4 regions of the Rahnella sp. 2050 genome follow, and region 1 is predicted to be linked to each of the others. Evidence: predicted binding sites of a transcription regulator. Region 1 holds the regulator's gene; each other region holds the start of a gene.
What was found. The regulator LexA, encoded in region 1, represses DNA repair genes until DNA is damaged. The targets are predictions, from matches to a motif close to TNCTGTATGTACATACAGNA.
Positions count from the first base shown of each region.

Region 2: the regulator LexA is predicted to act here: its motif matches at 2,206-2,225, upstream of umuD (translesion error-prone DNA polymerase V autoproteolytic subunit).
Region 3: the regulator LexA is predicted to act here: its motif matches at 1,805-1,824, upstream of ABIC79_RS14055 (YebG family protein).
Region 4: the regulator LexA is predicted to act here: its motif matches at 2,407-2,426, upstream of umuD (translesion error-prone DNA polymerase V autoproteolytic subunit).

Region 1 is NZ_JBEPKE010000002.1:27,272-32,114, reverse strand. It holds gene zur (zinc uptake transcriptional repressor Zur) at 1-26, shown strand, start outside; gene ABIC79_RS07380 (CsbD family protein) at 185-394, opposite strand; gene dinF (MATE family efflux transporter DinF) at 584-1,948, opposite strand; gene lexA (transcriptional repressor LexA) at 2,247-2,855, opposite strand; gene ABIC79_RS07365 (diacylglycerol kinase) at 2,975-3,343, opposite strand; gene plsB (glycerol-3-phosphate 1-O-acyltransferase PlsB) at 3,461-4,843, shown strand, end outside.
Region 2 is NZ_JBEPKE010000001.1:627,134-631,976, forward strand. It holds gene ABIC79_RS02705 (DUF2971 domain-containing protein) at 1-296, shown strand, start outside; gene umuC (translesion error-prone DNA polymerase V subunit UmuC) at 501-1,766, opposite strand; gene umuD (translesion error-prone DNA polymerase V autoproteolytic subunit) at 1,766-2,188, opposite strand; gene ABIC79_RS02720 (YoaK family small membrane protein) at 2,788-2,886, shown strand; gene ABIC79_RS02725 (SEN1984 family lipoprotein) at 4,091-4,480, opposite strand; gene ABIC79_RS02730 (pyocin knob domain-containing S74 family peptidase) at 4,544-4,843, opposite strand, start outside.
Region 3 is NZ_JBEPKE010000003.1:98,488-103,330, forward strand. It holds gene ABIC79_RS14040 (nitrilase family protein) at 1-74, opposite strand, end outside; gene ABIC79_RS14045 (LysR family transcriptional regulator) at 189-1,064, shown strand; gene ABIC79_RS14050 (GNAT family N-acetyltransferase) at 1,180-1,644, opposite strand; gene ABIC79_RS14055 (YebG family protein) at 1,838-2,233, shown strand; gene ABIC79_RS14060 (helix-turn-helix domain-containing protein) at 2,286-2,918, opposite strand; gene ABIC79_RS14065 (M24 family metallopeptidase) at 3,053-4,447, shown strand; gene fhuE (ferric-rhodotorulic acid/ferric-coprogen receptor FhuE) at 4,669-4,843, shown strand, end outside.
Region 4 is NZ_JBEPKE010000003.1:200,423-205,265, reverse strand. It holds gene ABIC79_RS14510 (glycoside hydrolase family 1 protein) at 1-537, shown strand, start outside; gene umuC (translesion error-prone DNA polymerase V subunit UmuC) at 706-1,968, opposite strand; gene umuD (translesion error-prone DNA polymerase V autoproteolytic subunit) at 1,971-2,390, opposite strand; gene ABIC79_RS14495 (alpha/beta hydrolase family protein) at 2,637-3,650, opposite strand; gene ABIC79_RS14490 (VOC family protein) at 3,850-4,689, opposite strand; gene ABIC79_RS14485 (ABC transporter ATP-binding protein) at 4,723-4,843, opposite strand, start outside.

The DNA.
Region 1 (4,843 bases):
ACAGTATTGTGGTGAAAAAACGCTGAATGATCGGGTTTTAAGGTTTTGAAGGTGACTCGTAAGAGGAGGATGTTTTGTACAGAGAAGAGGTTGGGTACATCCGTGTACCCGTATCCTGAAGCGTTCCGGGTAGGAGCAGCTAAATCTCAGGATACGTCACTGGCACGCGAGGGGGAGTCGCGTCTTACCAGTGATATTTGTTTTTGGTTTCCCATTCATTGAGCTCTTTCTCGGCCTGATCTTTTTGATAGCCGTAACGCTCCTGAATTTTACCGACTAACTGATCACGTTTACCTTCAACCACTGTCAGGTCGTCATCAGTCAGTTTGCCCCATTGTTCTTTCACTTTCCCTTTGAACTGCTTCCAGTTACCGTCGGCTTGGTCCTTATTCATAAAATATCTCCTGTTACCTTGGGTTTTATGAACTGCATTTCGTCTTGCAGCTCGTCCTTAACACTTTAAAGGTTAGTAGAGAATCTCGATTAATCCTCCTTAAACAGGGATAAAAACCACTATTAGGATTAATCTAAAGCATGAAATAACGACAAAGCTGCGCTTATTTCTTTGAAAATAGCTGAAAAATCAGTGCGACGGAGACGAAAACCATGTGTCATGCCGCCAGTAACGACGCCATATCCAGCCCAGTGAAATCCCGCGTAACCCGAGGAATACCGTCAGCGCCAGCCACAACGCATGATTGCCCAGCAGCGGTAAAGTGAACAATGTCAGCCCGTACCCCAGCGCCGCCACCAGCATGCTGTTTCGCATATCCCGCCCACGCGTTGCGCCGATAAACATGCCATCAAGCAAATAGCACCAGACAGCCACCAGCGGCAGTATAATTTGCCAGCCAAGATATCGGTCCGCCAGCTCACGCAATTCCGGTAATGATGTCAGCGCATCAATGATCGCCCCACCCGCCAGCGCGTAAATCAGAGCAAAAAACAGCGCAACCAGCCCGGCCTGACGACACGCGGCATGCCAGACATTCAGCAGTTTTTCGCGGTTGCGGGCACCGAATGCCTCACCGGAATGCGCTTCGATAGCATAAGCAAAACCGTCAAGTGCAAACGCGGTAAATGTCAGCAGGTTCATCAACACGGCGTTGACCGCCACAATGTGGCTGCCCAGCCGCGCGCCCAGAACGGTCAGCGATGCAAAGCAAAGCTGCAACAGTAATGAGCGCAGCATGATGTCGCGGTTAAGCCCGAGAAGACGGCGCAAATTACCACGCCACGCGGAGGTGATTTCTGCGCCGGTGATACCGCGTCGTTTCATCACCCGCCAGACGAAATACAGCCCGATGAGTAGCGTGAAATACTCGGAGCTTGCCGTCGCCATGGCTGCGCCACGCACGTTCCAGCCCAGCCCGATCACCAGCCACAGATCCAGAATGATATTCAGCAAATTCCCGGCAATCAGCAAAATCACCGGCCCGCGAACGTACTGAATGCCGAGCAACCACCCGAGGATCACCAGATTCGCCAATGAAGCCGGGGCGCTGAACCAGCGGATTTCGATAAACAGCCTCGCCTGTTCAAGCACGGGCTGGCTGCCGCCGACAATGTGAAACGCCAGCTCCATCAGCGGATGACGGAATACCACAATAATGACGCCCGCCAGTACAGCCAGAAGGAAGGGTTGTACAAAAGCACGCGCCAGAAGCTGATTATCTTTCGCGCCCAGCGCCTGAGCGGTCATGCCGGTGGTACTCATCCGCAGAAACAGTAAGAGCATAAAAAGGAAAGTGGTGATCATCGAACCCACAGCCACGCCGCCGAGATAATCCGGGCTGTCGAGATGACCGATCACTGCGGTATCCACCAGGCCGAGGAGCGGCACCGTGATATTGGAAAAAATCATCGGCAATGCCAGCATCCAGAGCGCTTTATCGGCAGGGCTTAAAAAGGTGTTTTTGAGTGTGTGTCGCAGGGAATGATGTTGCATAGAGAATCTCATGCCGGAGGTTCAGGTTATGCCTGTAAATGACATCGCCCCGAAAGGGGCGATGATGAGAGAAACGCATTTCTCTTTGAATTCACATGGATGCCAGAGGCGGCCGCCATCCATATTCAATTAGTTTTAGTCTTGTCTATCTGACACAGCAATTTCTGACTTAGTCATATCTGACCGAGTAATTCGCGTTATATCAAGGCGGCAACTAAGCGAACGCCGGGAGCATACACAAGTATGTGACCGGGGTTCGCGAAGGCAGCCAACGCAGAGATAGCTCGAAGTACGAAGGTCAGATCCAGTCGCCGTTGCGGATAACACCTACGGCTAAGCCTTCAATGCTGAAATTCTGCTCGCGCAAATCCACCACGATCGGCTGAAACTCGCTGTTCTCAGGCAATAACTGCACCACACTGCCTTGTTTTTTCAGGCGTTTCACGGTGACCTCATCATCAATACGGGCCACCACAACCTGACCATTACGCACGTCTTGCGTTTTATGCACGGCCAGCAGATCGCCGTCAAGGATACCAATATCACGCATCGACATACCGCTGACACGCAGCAGGAAATCGGCGCTCGGCTTAAACATTGCCGGATCGATCTGATAGTGCCCTTCGATATGTTGCTGCGCCAGCAGCGGTTCACCGGCGGCAACGCGGCCAATCAGCGGTAAACCTTCTTCTTCTTCCATCAGCAGACGAATGCCGCGTGATGCACCGGAAACAATCTCAATAACACCTTTACGCGCCAGCGCTTTAAGATGCTCTTCCGCCGCATTGGGAGAACGGAACCCCAGACGTGATGCAATCTCTGCGCGGGTTGGTGGCATACCGGTGGTGGAGATATGATCGCGAATAAGGTCGTAGACCTCTTGTTGTCTGGTCGTTAAAGCTTTCATTCCGCCCCCTGGTTGTTTATACAGTCTTGCTGTGAGTATATACAGCTAAACGGTCAATGAAAACCTAAGATTGAATAAAAACAGGGCATAACGTTGATTCCTGGAATGCAGATTCCAAATCAGAACCATCGCGACCAAAAGATGCTGACCCAGACAAAAATCGCCAATATGATGGTCAGAAGTACGGCAGCAGAGCCGATATCTTTTGCGCGACCAGAAAGCACATGAAACTCAGGCCCGATGCGGTCTATTGCACATTCCACCGCGCTGTTGAGCAACTCCGTGACACAGACCAGCACGACGGATCCCACCAGCAGGATACGTTCAATGGTGCTGACATCAAGCCAGAAAGATAGCAAAATTAACGGGATAGCGACGCTGGCCTCCTGGCGAAATGCCGCTTCGTTTTGCCATGCCGCTTTGAATCCTTTCCAGGAATAGCCGGCCGCTTTATAAATTCGGGTAAATCCGGTGACTTGGTTCGCCATTTCGGGTACTGATCCTTAGAGTGTTTGCAGCATTTTAGCTTTTATATGACCACAGATCTCCACGGATCTTTCTGGTATCCTTGCGGCGAAATTGCTAACAAGAGGCTTCACGTTTTTATGTCAGGTTGGCGTAGACTTTATTACACATTATTGAATTTACCACTCTCATTGCTGGTAAAGAGCAAGGTCATACCTTCAGATCCGGTTACCGAGTTGCATTTAGACCCGACGCGGCCGATTTTGTACGTATTACCTTATAATTCCAAAGCCGATTTGCTGACGTTGCGTGCGCAATGTCTGGCGCAGAATCTGCCTGATCCTCTTATTCCGCTGGAAATTGACGGCACCCTGCTACCAAGCCATGTCTTTATAGCCGAAGGCCCGCGCGTATTCTCTTATTACACGCCGAAGCAGGAATCCGTAAAGCTGTTCCACGACTACCTTGATTTGCACCGCAATAATCCGGATTTAGACATTCAGATGTTGCCGGTGTCGGTAATGTTTGGTCGTGCACCGGGCCGTGAAGGTCAGGACGACACGCCGCATCTGCGCGTGCTGAACGGTATCCAGAAATTTTTCGCTGTGCTGTGGCTGGGGCGGGACAGTTTCGTCCGTTTCTCCAATACCGTTTCCCTGCGTTATATGGCGACGGAACACGGCACAGATAAGACGATTGCTCAAAAACTGGCACGTGTGGCGCGGATGCATTTCTCCCGTCAGCGTCTGGCTGCGGTTGGTCCGCGCCTTCCGGCACGTCAGGATTTGTTCAATAAATTGCTGGCCTCAAAAGCCATTGAGAAAGCGATTGAAGACGAAGCCCGCAGCAAGAAAATTTCCCACGAAAAAGCCCAACAAAACGCCATCGCCCTGATGGAAGAGATTGCCGCTGACTTCTCTTATGAAGCCGTGCGCCTCTCTGACCGTGTGCTGAGCTGGACGTGGAACCGTTTGTACAAAGGCATCAACGTTAATAATGCCGAGCGTGTACGCCAGTTAGCGCTGGACGGTCAGGAAATTGTGTATGTGCCTTGCCACCGCAGCCACATGGACTATCTGCTGCTGTCTTACGTGCTCTATCATCAGGGTCTGGTACCGCCGCATATTGCCGCCGGTATCAACCTGAATTTCTGGCCGGCTGGCCCGATTTTCCGCCGTCTGGGTGCGTTCTTTATTCGTCGAACCTTTAAAGGCAACAAGCTCTATTCGACGGTTTTCCGTGAATATCTGGGCGAACTGTTCAGCCGCGGTTATTCGGTGGAATACTTTGTGGAAGGGGGGCGTTCGCGAACCGGGCGTCTGCTGGAGCCGAAAACGGGCACGCTGGCCATGACCATTCAGGCCATGCTGCGCGGCGGTTCACGCCCGATTACGCTGGTACCGATTTACATCGGTTATGAGCACGTCATGGAAGTGGGTACGTACGCGAAAGAATTACGCGGTGCGACCAAAGAGAAAGAAAGCCTGACACAGATGCTGAACGGGCTGCGCAAGTTGCGTAAT
Region 2 (4,843 bases), on a different contig from region 1:
AGGCTTTACAAAGAGCATTCCTATATAAATCATCGCACTGGTCATACGAGGAAGAGGTGAGAGTTGTTCGAAATATTCATCGAAACTGCAAGGGGGAATACAATGACCGGGGAATCCAGAAAATTAATAAAAATAGCATTAAAGAAATATATATTGGGAGTAGCCACTCATATAATAAAAATCACTCAAGAGCTTTATCCAACGAAATTAAATCAAGTTTGCCTGATTGTAAAGTCCTACAATGTAATACTAATGTTAAAACTTGGGACATCAATTTTGATGAAATCAAAAGTTAGCTTTTATAGTTAAGACTCAATACGTATATTCGGTATTGAGCCTTTTTCATTAAGTATGCACGTCTTTGCATATACGCGTTATTTCAATGAGTTATGCTTTTTGTTCGGGCAATGCTCTGCACTAAGATGCACGTCAATGCAAATGCTATGCCCCATACATGCCCCGCTACTGCAGCTCATTGAGCTAATCACTAGTAAGCGGATTTAAACTTTTACCCTCATCAAGTCGCTAAAACGAGTCGTGTATGCAGGAGAAAGCATCTGGCGTTTCATTTCCCAGCTTTTTTGTACCCCTTGTCCAGCAAACCACACCCGCCCTTTCCCGCTGTGATTTATGCCATCGAGAACGGCCATGAGTTGCTCACTGTTAGAACGTGGCTTGTACTCGTCGAAAAGGCCAAGTTGGGCAACTCCCTGACTGTAGAAGTCACCCAGCATCACACCGCATTTTTGGAACCGGTGACCATCTTGCCAGATTGCATCCAGGCACTGCGTGGCAGCGGCTACTATATCGCGGCTGTCTTGAGTAGGTATCTGCAGTTTTGTACCTGCAGTTTTGCCGTAATAGACTTCATTCATAGCGAACGGGCTGGTTTTGATGAATGCAGAGATGTACCGGCAGTACTGATGCTCACCGCGCAGCTTCTCTGCTGCCCGCACTGCATGGCTGCAGATAGCTTCACGCATCAAGTCATATTCGGCCACGCGGTCACCAAATGAACGAGAGCAGACGATCTGCTGCTTGGTTGGAGCAAACTCCTCAAGCTCTAAGCAAGGCTCCCCACGCAGTTCTCTCAAAGTTCTCTCTAAAACTATGTTGAAATGTTTGCGGATCAGTGGTGTAGGCGTATCTGCAAGCTGGAGTGCGGTTGTAATTCCCATATCGTTTAGCTTTTTAGAAATTCTGCGTCCGATTCCCCAAACCTCCCCAACCTCGACAAGAGCCATCAGTTTTCTTTGACGAGCCAGTAACGATAAATCAACGACACCACCGGTCTTCGTCCATTTTTTTGCAGCATAGTTAGCCAGTTTGGCGAGTGTTTTAGTCGGTGCAATTCCAACGCCTACGGTCAAACCTGTCCACTGAAGAACCTTGGCCCTCACCTCACGCCCAAACTCTTCTAAATTCTGGCAATTACTAATCCCTTGCAGATTCATGAATGCTTCATCTATTGAGTAGACTTCCACAGCTGGAGACATTTCTTCCAGAATGGTCATCACCCGTGAGCTCATGTCCGCGTAAAGCGCGTAGTTACTGCTGAAGGTAACAATCTTATGCTTTTCGAAGATGTCACGCATCTTGAAGAATGGCTCGCCCATTCGGATGCCTAATTTTTTTGCTTCTATACTGCGGGCTATTACGCAACCATCATTGTTACTTAGAACGACGACGGGTCGTCCCCGTAAGTCAGGGCGAAACACCGTTTCGCAACTGGCATAGAAGCTGTTCACATCAGCCAGAGCAAACATTATTGAAACCCGTTAATACTGAAGGTGACGACGCCGAAGACTTCCAACTCATCACCGCCGTCATGTAAGACAATTGGGGGGAAATCTGGATTCATAGGCACAAGCTGGAAGACTGGATGCGTACAAAGCCGTTTGACTGTGTATTCTCCTGCCAATGAAGCGATGATTATGTCGCCGTGCTTTGCCTGCAGGCTACGGTCAACCACAAGCAATGATCCCTCATAGATGCCCGCATCCACCATGCTCATGCCCGTTGCCATTACAAAGTAAGTCGCGGCGGGGTGATTTACACAAAGCTCATTTAAATCAATACCTTTCTCAATGTAATCCTGAGCTGGTGATGGGAAACCGGCCTGCACCTTGTCTTGGAAGAAAGGCAAAGAAAGCTTAATTGGGTCAGGGATTGGATAATAAATATTCATAAGTCACACTCGCACAACACTGTTCATGCATACAGTATAATCATAAGGGTTTTTGATTGTGAAGTAAGGAAACGTGTGAATGTTTTATGCCGCTGATCGACAAGGAAAGATAGTTATGAGGCCGGTTCGCCATTGCCTGGGGGTTCAAATCCCCCCAGCTCCACCAATTTAGATAGGACAGTGCAGGGACAAACTCATATAAAACAGTAAGTTATGAGTAACATTAGGACTCAACACTGACACCATCTGGACAGAAAAGGATACGTAAAAGATACGCGGCTCCTTCTGTTGAGAGAACCTCCGTCACCAACGGAGGTTTTTTTTGCATGTCCCAAACCATATCCATAAAATTTTCTATCTTACTATCCCCTGATATATTCCCAGTGTTTGCGCTGCTATGTGTTACGTTTATGATGAAATCCATAACAATCTTAAGGCCGGAACGTCGTCAGATCTGATGATCTATGAGGTGCATTATGAAGAAGTACCTGATGATCCCTTCATTGCTATGCATTATGGTCATTGTCATCGTTCTTGCCTGGGTAATTGATGGTACCTATCCGGGTCTATGACCGAAAAAAATTAACTGAGAAATCTTGATGAATCTGAAATTTATCCCCCCAATTATCGTGCTAATCGGTGCAGTTGGATTCATGGTGTGGTTCTTCGCTAGTGGTGCTGCAATGCCAGGTGGCTGAAAGAATATATTAGGATTGCAGATGTCGTACCGTAAATTAATGTGGTTTTTAGCCGCAGTGCTACTCGCTACGATTATCGGTCTAATTGGTACGGCTCTTTACGGGGTGTGGGTATAAAGGGGGTATTCAGGTATCCTCGCTCTGAGTCGGATGGGTATGTGACTAAGGAAAAGTTAATGTCTGTTTACTCAATAATTGGCTTAGTTCTAATGATTTGGGCATTACCTACCCTAGTTTTTGCTATCTATAGAAAAGACCGAGGTCAGATAGTCCGCGCCAGTAGGGTTACATGCATAGCAGTTCTCATCTTAGCTATGGGATATGTTGGACACTGATTTATGGCCTGAGCCGGTGAGATCGCATACATGCAGCAAAGAGCAGGATAATTAATCTCACATAGTTAGTGTTAATAACGTATTAAGGGTCTATCAGAACGAGTTCTTAAATTAACATCAAAGTAGCGACCAAACCCGGCCACCGAGCCGGTTTTTTGTTTCTCCTACCATGGTTTAAATCTGAATCTCCTATAATTTACTTCTCAATGCCGCGCCATTAACCCCAATCATGTGCAAAACCCACTATTTAGCATCTACTAATAATAAAAACATTTAGTTACTGTGGGAGGTTTTAAAGTGAGTAGTCTGTACAAATTTGCAGATGCAAGGATATTCCCTTGAAAGCCAATCAAGTTAATTGCCTGCTCCTCTGCGGGCATTTTTTTTGCCAGAGAGGTAGTAATTTAAAGCAACAGGACTATTCTGATATCAGCTGACGCAAGATCAGCAAGCCTGCCAAGGCCATGACATTACCTACTGATGGCCCGCTACTAACGCGGGCTTTTTTTTGTTACTTTACGTTACTATATATTTGGCATGTTAAGGTTTTTTGGGGAGTAAGCCTCCCACCATGTAACTAAATTTTAGTGATAATTCACTGGCCTTCGTTCGCGAGGGCTTTTTAGCGCCCCAATACTGACCATGCAACGAACACAGCTATTTATGGTTATCTATTCTTTTGATTGGTAAATTATTACCCAGCTATTCTTAGTTCGTTCTACCCAAACATATTTCAAATGCAAAAACTGATGTTTATTGCCCGCCTGTCGCGGGCTCTTTTTCGCGATTATCCAATTTCCGTCAGGACCATAGGATTTATTTCCAATAAAGAACCCTCCTAAGAGGGTAGTTTGGATTTCTTTTTGCGATTAATCAGCCCATCCGGACTTGGTATCGATTGCTGACTCAGCCATCGTATACTTCTGAACCTTATCCCCATCAAATAGGATCGTCAGTTCTTTCTTCGTACCTGTCGTACCATTGTGGAACAATCCGTAGAAAGGAATGAAAGACTTGCCGCTGACTTTTACTTTAGCAAAAGTGTATTTCCAAACCTCCTTGCCACCATCGGTGAAGTTAACCGAATCTGGCGATCCGAACATTCCTTTTACTTCCGTTTTAGTTGTTTTCCCTTCCTGGATTTTAGTTTGAACACTAGTCTCAGTTTCTTTCTGCAAATGTTTGTTGCCTGAAGAGGCACATCCACTAACAACTAAAACTGACAAAACCACCAATGCTATTGACCACTTCTTATTCATATCCCTATCCCCAAAAGTAACAAGTGTTACATCGTAACAGAGCTTTGCGGCAAGGAAAGAAAGTTATGAAGCAGGTTCGTTGTTAATCACAAGCGTTGTTTCGATCGTTTTCAAACGTTCAGATAAGGCCGCGATAAGTTCTGCCTGGTCTTCATTGCGTTTCTTTAATGCTTTTATCGCAGCGCCGGAATATGCAGCTGATACCCCAAGGGTGTTGAGCGATAGCGTATCCTCTTTCGCGAAGAGCTCCCCTTCCTCGTCGATATAAAGCTGCGGGTTTTGAGTCAATGTGACTGCATCAGGACAATCTTTTTGGACGTCCTGCGCAATGAAACCAAAACCTTTAGCCCCCTTAGTTACCGC
Region 3 (4,843 bases), on a different contig from region 1:
AGGTTATATTTTTTGTTACCCGCCTGATGCTGAAATTGAATGACCGCTGCTTTGAGTGTTTTGGGGTCCGACATGATCTTCTCCATACGTCTTCAGGGATTTCGGTTGACGCTGGTATTAGAGCAATGCGACTGATAACTTTATAATGAAATGATTTCCAAATCTGATAACCCAATGGAATATATAAAGTGAACACACGTTTGCTCAGGGCTTTTGTCACACTGGCTGAAAAAGGGAATTATGCGCAGGCAGCGCAGGCGCTTTCCGTTTCACAACCGGCACTCACCAAACAGATCAATCTGCTGGAATCGACGCTGAACGTGGCGCTTTTTGCCCGCGGACGACAAGGCAGTGCGCTGACAGCCGCAGGCCAGCGGCTTTTGCCGGAAGCGGAGAAAGTATTGCGACAAATGGCCGCGTTTATGCAACATGCCAGCCAGGTTGAAAAGGGGGGAGAAGGGCTGCTGGCTGCCGGATTCGGCCTGTCGAGTTTCATCCTGGCGCCACAATGTATTGCGAAATTCCGCGCAGCATATCCCGGCGTGGATATCACGCTGGAAGATCTGCCTTCCGCGCAGCAATACGACATGCTGCAACGCGGGGAACTGCACATTGGTTTTGTGCGTGTCCCGCCGCCTGCACCGCTCAGTTACCACGCGCTGTTTGAGGATAAACTGGTGCTGGTGGTGTCTGAAGATAACGGCGAGGATATGAGTGAAAGGCTCAGGAACCGTCCGTTACTGCGTTTGTATACTGAGCGGGCGGGGGGGCTGAATGCGCAGACAGACCGTTTTTTACAGGAGAATCTGTTTCATGTTTCATCGGTTCAACTGGCGGAGGATATCCAGACTATTGTCGCACTGGTAGCGGCCGGGATCGGCGTGGCGTTGCTACCCGAAAGCGTCGTGCATATTGCGCCGCCGGAGCTGAAAATACTTCCGCTCACCGGCCCTGCGACGCGCTGGCAGGTGGGGATTGCATGGGACGCCCGGAATGAAGATGTCATTCGCGATAACTTTGTGCGGATGGTGACTGAAAATCTCAAAGCCGCTGCCTGTATATAGAACGGTCCGGAATGTGGCCCGCGCCATCAGGCCGACGGCGATGAGTTCACCAATGCGAAAGACCCTGACCAGAATTCAGTTTCTGTTTCCAGCCGTGCGTTCAGGAAAGCCTGAACTACCCGTCTTTGTTCAGGTAAATTCCTGGCCGGGTGATGACCCAGGTGTAGTCAGGTTCGTTAACCGGTGTGTAACCAAACTTTTGATACAACCACGGCGCGGTAGAAGTAAAGAGTGCCATCCGGCGAAGTTTTGCTGTGACCGGATGCGACTGCACACATTCGATCAGCCATGCGCCCAGATTTTTCCCCTGATAATCTTCCAGCACATAGACATCACACAGGTAAGCAAAGGTGGCGTAGTCCGTGATAAAGCGGGCGTAACCGATCTGTTTTCCGTCGTCGAACAACCCGAAGTTCAGGCTGTTTTCTGCGCCAGCGCGCACCGTCTGTTCGTCAATGCCCGGCGCCCAGCTTGACCGGGTCAGGTAGGCGTGAATTGCCGGAATATCCAGTTTTTGAAAATCGGTAGTGATCAGATAAGTGTCTTTGGTCCAGTTGCATACAGCTTTCAGGTTTGTCACGGGAACCTCACAAGTTCGTTGAAAACAGGTCGTTTTCTACCTTACCGGCTCACGCTGAGAAATTCACCCGCGTTATAGTTGCCAGGGTATGTGCCCGGCCTTTGACGCGCCGCACTATAAAAATCAGGCCGGATGATGTATCCTGCACTGATTATTGGTATGCTGTATATAATTACAGTATAAGGAGCGAATCATGGCTGTTGAAACAAAATTTGTTGTGGTCAGAAAAGGTGAAGAGAAAATGACTTTTGCCAATAAGAAAGAAGCAGACGCTTACGACAAGATGCTGGACATGGCGGATGCTTTTACTGAATGGCTGTTACAGAGCAATATCGGGATGGATGAAGCACTGGCGGAAAACATTGCACTTCACCTCGCCGAGCAGAAAGACACCGTCCAGCATATTCTGCGCACCAGCAAATTGCCGGAAGCAGAAATCGCACACCAGCCCGCTGCTGAAACGCCAGCAGAAGCAGAAGCAGAAGAAGTGGTCGCAGAAAACGTGGCTGCTGAAGAAAATGCTGCCGAAGAAAATGTTGCCGAAAAACCTGCCACTGCCAAAAAAGTCCGTGCGGTAAAAGCCGCGTAACTGAGAGAACAGCGTGCGTAACGGCACGCTTTCTTCCCCCCTGATACCACGCTCAGTATTTCAGTGGCAAACGGATCACTTCTTTCAGAATACCGTTGTGGAGCCTCACATATCCCCCCTGTTTCAATTGTGAAAGCACTTTCATGATCGTGCTGCGTGAAAGGTGCGTCTTAAGCTGAATGTAATGGGCAGCAGGAATATTTTCGCGTATTTCCGGCGGTTCTTTCATGAGTTCCATGAGCTGGTGGCGCAGAATTTCATAGGATGTTGGTGCCGTCAGCATTGTGCTTTTGACATAGAGATTGTTGGTCATCCTGAAAAAGTGCTTTGCCATTGGCTCCCACAACTCCAGACGATCAATCAGGGCATGCATCTCCGCCACGGTGGAGACGGCAATCTCAGATTCATCCTGCGCCTGAATAAACATTCTGGCCTCTGAGGGCACCGCACCGCCAATACCAATGATGCCCGGCACTGACAACGTGCCTATCAGCACAGGTTCGTCGTTATGAAAGGTTTTAAACCAGCCTTTGCGAATGAAATAACAATAAAATTCCCCCCTCTCATACAGATGGAAGCGCGAGCCCGCGGGGACAGTACGGAACTGGAGATAGGGAATAAGTTCGGCAAATAGCTCAGCGGTAGCCTGACTGAGGTCTTTGCCCTTATCACTCTCGGTAACCATCGTTATTAACCTCGTCAGGCAGCAACAGCAGGGAATTACCTTAAATTTAGCAGAGTTCCCTGTCCGGTGAATGCGGCCTTAAGAGGCCGTTTGGGGCATAATCCTCTTTCCCCCGCCATGCAAAAGGACACGCAATGAAAGCTGAACATGAGTATTCACTGAAAACCCTCCCGGCTCCCGCGACTTACCCTCACATTCCCACCCCGGTATTATCCGATGAAACCATGGCGTCACGCCTGCGTCATATCCTTCACGCAATGCAACAGCATCAGCTCGACAGCCTGGTGATTTATGCCGACAAAGAACACGGCGGCAATTTCGAATATCTTGCGGGTTTTATCCCGCGCTTTGAAGAAGCCTTGCTGGTGGTGCGCGCGACCGGTGAACTGACTTATGTTATGGGGAATGAAAATCTGAAACTGGTTCCCCATGCGCGCAACGCGGGTCGCTGCCTGCATGCGCCGGTGTTTTCCCTGCCCAACCAGCCGATGAAACATCATCAGCCGCTGCACGATTTGCTTAAATCTGCCGGTATTGCTGACGCGCAGCACGTTGGCATTGCAGGCTGGAAACTGTTCAGATGTGACCCTGTCACGGATAAAACCACCTTTGATGTGCCCGCGTTTGTCCTCGACGCAGTCCGAAAGGCCGCGGGCGTGGCTGGAGATGTGGTCAACGCCACCGGTCTGTTTACCTCGCCAGAAAATGGTGCGCGGCGGATTAATACCGCTAATGAAGTGGCGTTTTATGAATACGGCGCCAACCTGGCCTCCACTCAGGTGCTTGCGGCGCTGGATACGATTGCACCCGGCAAATCAGAAAAAGAAATCGGTCAGTTACTGGCAGGAGAAGGCCAGCACGGGAACGTGATTATGATTGCCGCGACGGGCGAGCGTTTCGCCCATGCGAATCTGTATCCTTCCGACAAAACTATCCGGCATGGCGATAAGTTTTCGCTCACCGCCGGATACAAAGGAGGCCTCACCAGCCGTGCGGCGTATGTGGTGGCGGCGGAAAATGAATTACCGGAAGAGGTTTCGGACTGGTTGCAGCGGCTCGCGATACCCTATTACCACACGGTAGTAACCTGGCTTGAAGCACTGCGCATCGGGCTGACCGGCGGCGAGCTTTATCAGCTTGTTGAGCAAACGCTGCCACAGAGCATCTATCACTGGCATCTCAATCCCGGCCATCTGGTTGCAGATGAGGAGTGGTTGTGTTCTCCGGTATACGGTGGCTCAGTGATCCCGTTTGAAAGTGGCATGTTGTTTCAGATTGATATTATTCCGTCATTACCCGGCTATGGTGGCAGCAGCATCGAAGATACGGTAGGGCTGGCAGATGAATCACTGCGAAAAGAGCTGGAAACGCAGTTCCCGGAGGTCTGGCAGCGTATGGTCACCCGTAAAAAATACCTGACGGACGTGCTGAGTATTCGCCTTTCCGAGGACGTGATTCTGCTTTCCAATACTGTCGGTTACCTGCGGCCTTTCCTGCTGGATAAGTCGCGGGCTTTGGTGCGGACGTAAAGCAATTTGCCTCATCATTAAACCCGGTGAAGTTCTTCGCCGGGTTCTTATTTTCCTCTGAATTTTTTTGCATTCATAATTTGTTACTTATTAAGATGAATCCTCTGCGCGACAGGGTTAATGTTAATAATTACTATTCACATTCTCATTTCGAGCTGTTCTGGTTAAAACAATAAATAGAAACAGACTCGCCCTTAAAAAAATTGCTATGGGAATGTGTTATGTCTTTGAATGGCAGGGTATATGACGTGCAGCAGGGTGCGTTAAAGGTAAGAAAAACATTTACGGTTTCCACACTGGCGCTGGCGATTTTTGTTCTGGTGAATCCGGCGCAGGCCGCTGAAACCGGCAGTGGGACGACAGGCACCGCGAATACCGCCGCATCCGGCTCGCAGC
Region 4 (4,843 bases), on a different contig from region 1:
CTGATTAAAGAACATACGGTGGATTACATTGGTTTCAGCTACTACATGTCTTCAACCATCAACAAAACCAATCCTGATGCGGTTTCGGCGCAGGGCAACTTGCTTGGCGGCGCGCGCAATCCGTTCCTCGAAGCCAGTGAATGGGGCTGGGAAATCGATCCGGTCGGCCTGCGTATTGCCCTCAATCAGCTGTACGATCGCTATGAAAAGCCGTTGTTTATTGTCGAGAACGGGCTGGGCGCCGTCGATAAGCCGGATGAAAACCACTTTATTGCCGATGATTACCGTATCAACTATCTGCGCCAGCATATTCAGGCGATGGCTGAAGCCATTGACGACGGCGTGGAACTGATGGGTTATACCCCGTGGGGATGTATTGATCTGGTGAGTATGTCTACCGGTGAGATGAGTAAACGCTACGGTCTGATTTATGTCGACCTCGACGATAAGATTTCCGGCACCGGTAACCGTTACAGGAAGAAATCGTTCCACTGGTATCAGAAAGTGATCGAGACGAACGGCGCAGATATCAGCTGATATTCCCCCGCCAGGTTTGAAAACAGTCCGGGTGATAGCCGGACTGTTTTCACCGACCTTAAGTCAGCAAGTCATCGAAGACGCTGGCGCTGATTTTCGTGAGCGTGGCGAACGTGAGTGGCATTCATCAGAGGCTGTTTCCTTTCCTCGTGGCTTGCATGAATAATTTCACCTTGCCACTGGTAAGTCTGAATATCGGGTTGTGTAAGCGGGAGAAAGCATCTCCCGTTTCATCGCCCAGTTTTTTTCAATACCCTGCCCTGCAAACCAGATCTTTCCTTTCCCAGAGTTATTTAATTTATCGATAGCCTCCATTAACGCTGCACTGTTTTTTCGTGGAGCGTTATCGTCAAATAAATTTAGCTGCGCTACTCCATTACTGAAAAAATCAGCCAACATAACGCCAGCCTTCATATATTGATGGCCATCAACCCATATTCTCTTCAGGGAGTTTGTGGCCGAATTTATAATGTCACGAGTATCATTAGAAGGGGTCAGTAGCTTCATGGATGCTTGATTTCCATAGTATGTTTCATTATGTGCGTGTGGGCTGGTATGAAGGAAAACACTAACGAAACGGCAGAACTGGCGCTCACTACGTAGTTTTTCTGATGCTCGCTCAGCATAGTCACAAATGGCTTGATGCATATCCGAATACTGAGTTATGCGGTTGCCAAAAGATCTACTGCAGATGATCTGTTGTTTTTCTGGTGCAAACTCTTCCGGTTCAAGACATTGTTCACCTCGAAGTTCACGAACAGTCCTTTCGAGAACAACATTGAAGTGTTTTCTTATTACCCATAATGAGCTTTCAGCCAGGTCAAGTGCTGTATTAATACCCATTGAATTAAGTTTCTTACTAATTCTCCGACCAATACCCCAGACATCCTCAACAGAGATAATTGCCAGTAGCCTGCGCTGACGTTCAATATTCGATAAGTCGACAATGCCACCAGTGCCACGCCATTTCTTGGCTGCATGGTTAGCTAACTTTGCTAATGTCTTTGTTTGTGCAATACCAACCCCCACAGTTAATCCTGTATTTTTAAATACTCTATTTTTCATTTCATGACCGAAGCAATTTAGGGGCATGCAATTTATTACCCCAGATAAATTAACGAAGGCTTCGTCTATTGAGTAAACTTCGATCGAAGGAGACATTTCAGTTAGCGTCTGCATAACTCGCTCACTTAGATCGGCATAAAGTGCATAATTAGAACTGAATACATAAACCCTGGAGCTATATGTATTGTTTTTTATTTTAAAAAATGGCTCACCCATTTTAATACCAAGGGATTTTGCCTCGGCTGAGCGAGAAATAATACAGCCATCGTTATTGGAAACGACGACAACAGGCTTCCCCTGCAAGTCTGGCCGAAAAACAGTTTCGCAAGAAGTATAAAAACTATTTACGTCGATGAGAGCGAACATAATTATTTATGCGCCTTAATACTAAAAATGACCACTCCGAATATTTCTAATTCTTCTGCATTTTGAAATGAAATCGAAGAATAATCATCGTTGTGAGGTACTAGCTGTAGATAAGGATGAGTACGAAGTTCTTTCACGGTGAATTCACCTGAAACAGCAGCAATAACAATATCGCCATGTACGGCTGAAAGCGAGCGATCCACCACTAAAAGATCCCCATCACTGATGCCGGCGCCATGCATAGACTCCCCGCTAACTTTTATGAAGTAAGTGGCACTCGGATGTCTTATCAGCAATTTGTTGAGATCCAGTCTGTCCTCGACATAGTCCTGCGCTGGGCTCGGAAAGCCACAGGGCACTTTCTCAGAGAAGAGAGGAAGCATGACTGGTTGAGAAGCCTCAGTTGGTCGAATGAGCTGCATGATGTTGATTCCGATATACTGTGTTTATATACAGTATTGCTGAATGCAGCTAAGGATCAAGAAACTTGTGAAGCGATTCCTGAAAGTGCTTGAAGTGTCTGTTAATTTAGTTTGTGTGGTATCCAATATAGTTTTGTTGCCTGACTTAAACCCAGTTCAGCGAAACCGTAGCACTCTGACGGTAAGTCACCTCGGTCCCTGCTCTTCGATGAAGAACTGGCTTTCGGCACGTAATAAGAATGCAATTCAGTCCACACAGTTCTGATTCAGGATCCATGATGAGACAGTCCTGAGCGCCCCGGGCGAATATGAGTATCTCCCTGACAGCAGAAAAAGTCCCTGTTTCCACAAAGGCCACTGAGAAGCAAGTTGATAATCAAACCATTCGCTTCGTAAAAGTCCGTGAGTTGCCCCCGGCAACTGCCTGATACAGCGGGGAGTGCCCGCTGGTAGTGCTTTGGCCCAGACCGTGGCTGTTTCATCAGCGTCTACATTCCGGTCATCCTGGCCCATCAGAATTAATACCGGAGTATGTGTACCGGAAATATCTTTCGTCGCATCAGCCAGAGAATTCCTGCGTTCGAAGTCCTGGCGCGTACATTGGGAGTGGCAGGGGAGAACCGCTGCTTCTTCTGTAAACTGGCGGTCAAAAGCCACGGCTTCATGTTTTTTAGCATCCTGAATATCATTCAGGGAGCGACCTTCGACTTTAAGTCGTTGCCCTGTATAGTATATGCCCTGATTACGCCAGTTTATCGCCGCACCTATCAGCACAACAAACTCAGTTGTTGTCAGTTGGCTCGCCTGCGGTACAACCCAACCTGCCTGCGAGAACCCAAGATAACCTCCGCGACTTTTTTTCAGTTCCGGCTGTTCTCTCAGTTTTTTTAACGCCAAAACCGCCTCCTCTGCGCGATCTGACATTGTCTGTGCCAGCCAGTTACCTGTACTTTTATCCACACCAGGTTTATCCCATGAAAAAACGGCAATTCCCTGTGAGACAAGGAATTTAACCAATGGAATATATCCACCTTCTGACCAGCGGTCCTGAGGTCCGTCTCCATGAACTAAAAGCACAAACGGAGGAGAAACCTTACCTGGAGGCATAATCAACGTCCCCACCAGAACATCGTTATTATGCTTAAAAGATATAGAACGTTGTTGCCCGTACCCTGAAAGATCGAAATCATATAATCGGCTAAGCAAAAAAATAATGAGAACGACAATCATAATTGAAAATGACACAATATATTTAATCATGTATAGCTCTTTATAATTTATAAAATTAAATATCAGCCGACTTTTTTAATACTTTATAGAACAGGATGTCAATGACTTAAAATTCGAAGCTCCTGACAGTAATAATCTTGGTGCTGCTGTGGGCGTTAACTTCCACTTCAGGGATGAACAAATGGAAATTAAGTGAGATTTACCAACAGTAACTGGCGGAGCTTCACCGCTATTTATCCTTAAAGCGCATCGCCAGCCACTGAGCATGCTGCTGCGTCACCAACAGTTGATCATCTTGCTCGCGCCACTGAATATCCCCCTGGCTAAGACAGCGCCTGAGCTGCTCCAGTGATGCTACCTGGAAACAGAGCGCCACCATTTTCGCCGGTGCCTGCGCAGCGACAGGCGGAAGCGCGAATTCCAGACGTGCTTGTTGATGAGTGATAATACGCAGGCAGCAGGTCCCTGAATCAAGCACATAACCACCGTTGGCCTCCGCGCGGGCCTCCACACTGAACAACTGGTGATACAGCGCCAGCGTCTGTTCAGGTTGAGGCGAGGCAATAACGAAGGCAGACAGCGCTTGCACGCCATTAGGATGTACCCGCCAGGCGGGCTGCCAAACGGCCTGCGGCGTTTGATGTTCGCAGAAAAAACTGAAGCCGTATGCCAGGGCGCTGGCGCGGATCCGCGAGATGCAGAACCGGGCCTCAGTCTGGCTGCCGTCCGGCAATATCACCGGGCGTGAGAAGCGGGTCGGCGGTTCGCCATCGAGTTGACATTGCCGGAGGTGCTGCCATACCGCATGCGCATCCCGGGTTTTCCAGACCAGTCCGGCAAGGCCTGGCGCAACGTTCCACAATCCTCGCGAGTCTGTCTGACTGGCAGGCTCATAACCTAAAAGTTCCAGATAGTTATCTGCAAAGACGGCCAGATGGTTACTGGAGCCCATCGAATGGTGCCCCCGTGTACTGAGCTGAAATCCCATCCGCTGGAACAGGCCTTGCGCCTGATCCAGTTCTTCATCGACATTAATCACCGCGTGATCGATAACCGGGGTAATCGGCATGGTGTCTTCCTTCTGTTCTTTTTACTGATCCTGTCAGGCGGCACGACCGCCAAAATAGAGTTCGCGCATACGGGGGTCGTGTAGCAGGTCCTGCGCGCTGCCCTCCATCGCCACTTTCCCCAGCGCCAGAACATAGACCCGGTCGGAAATGTGC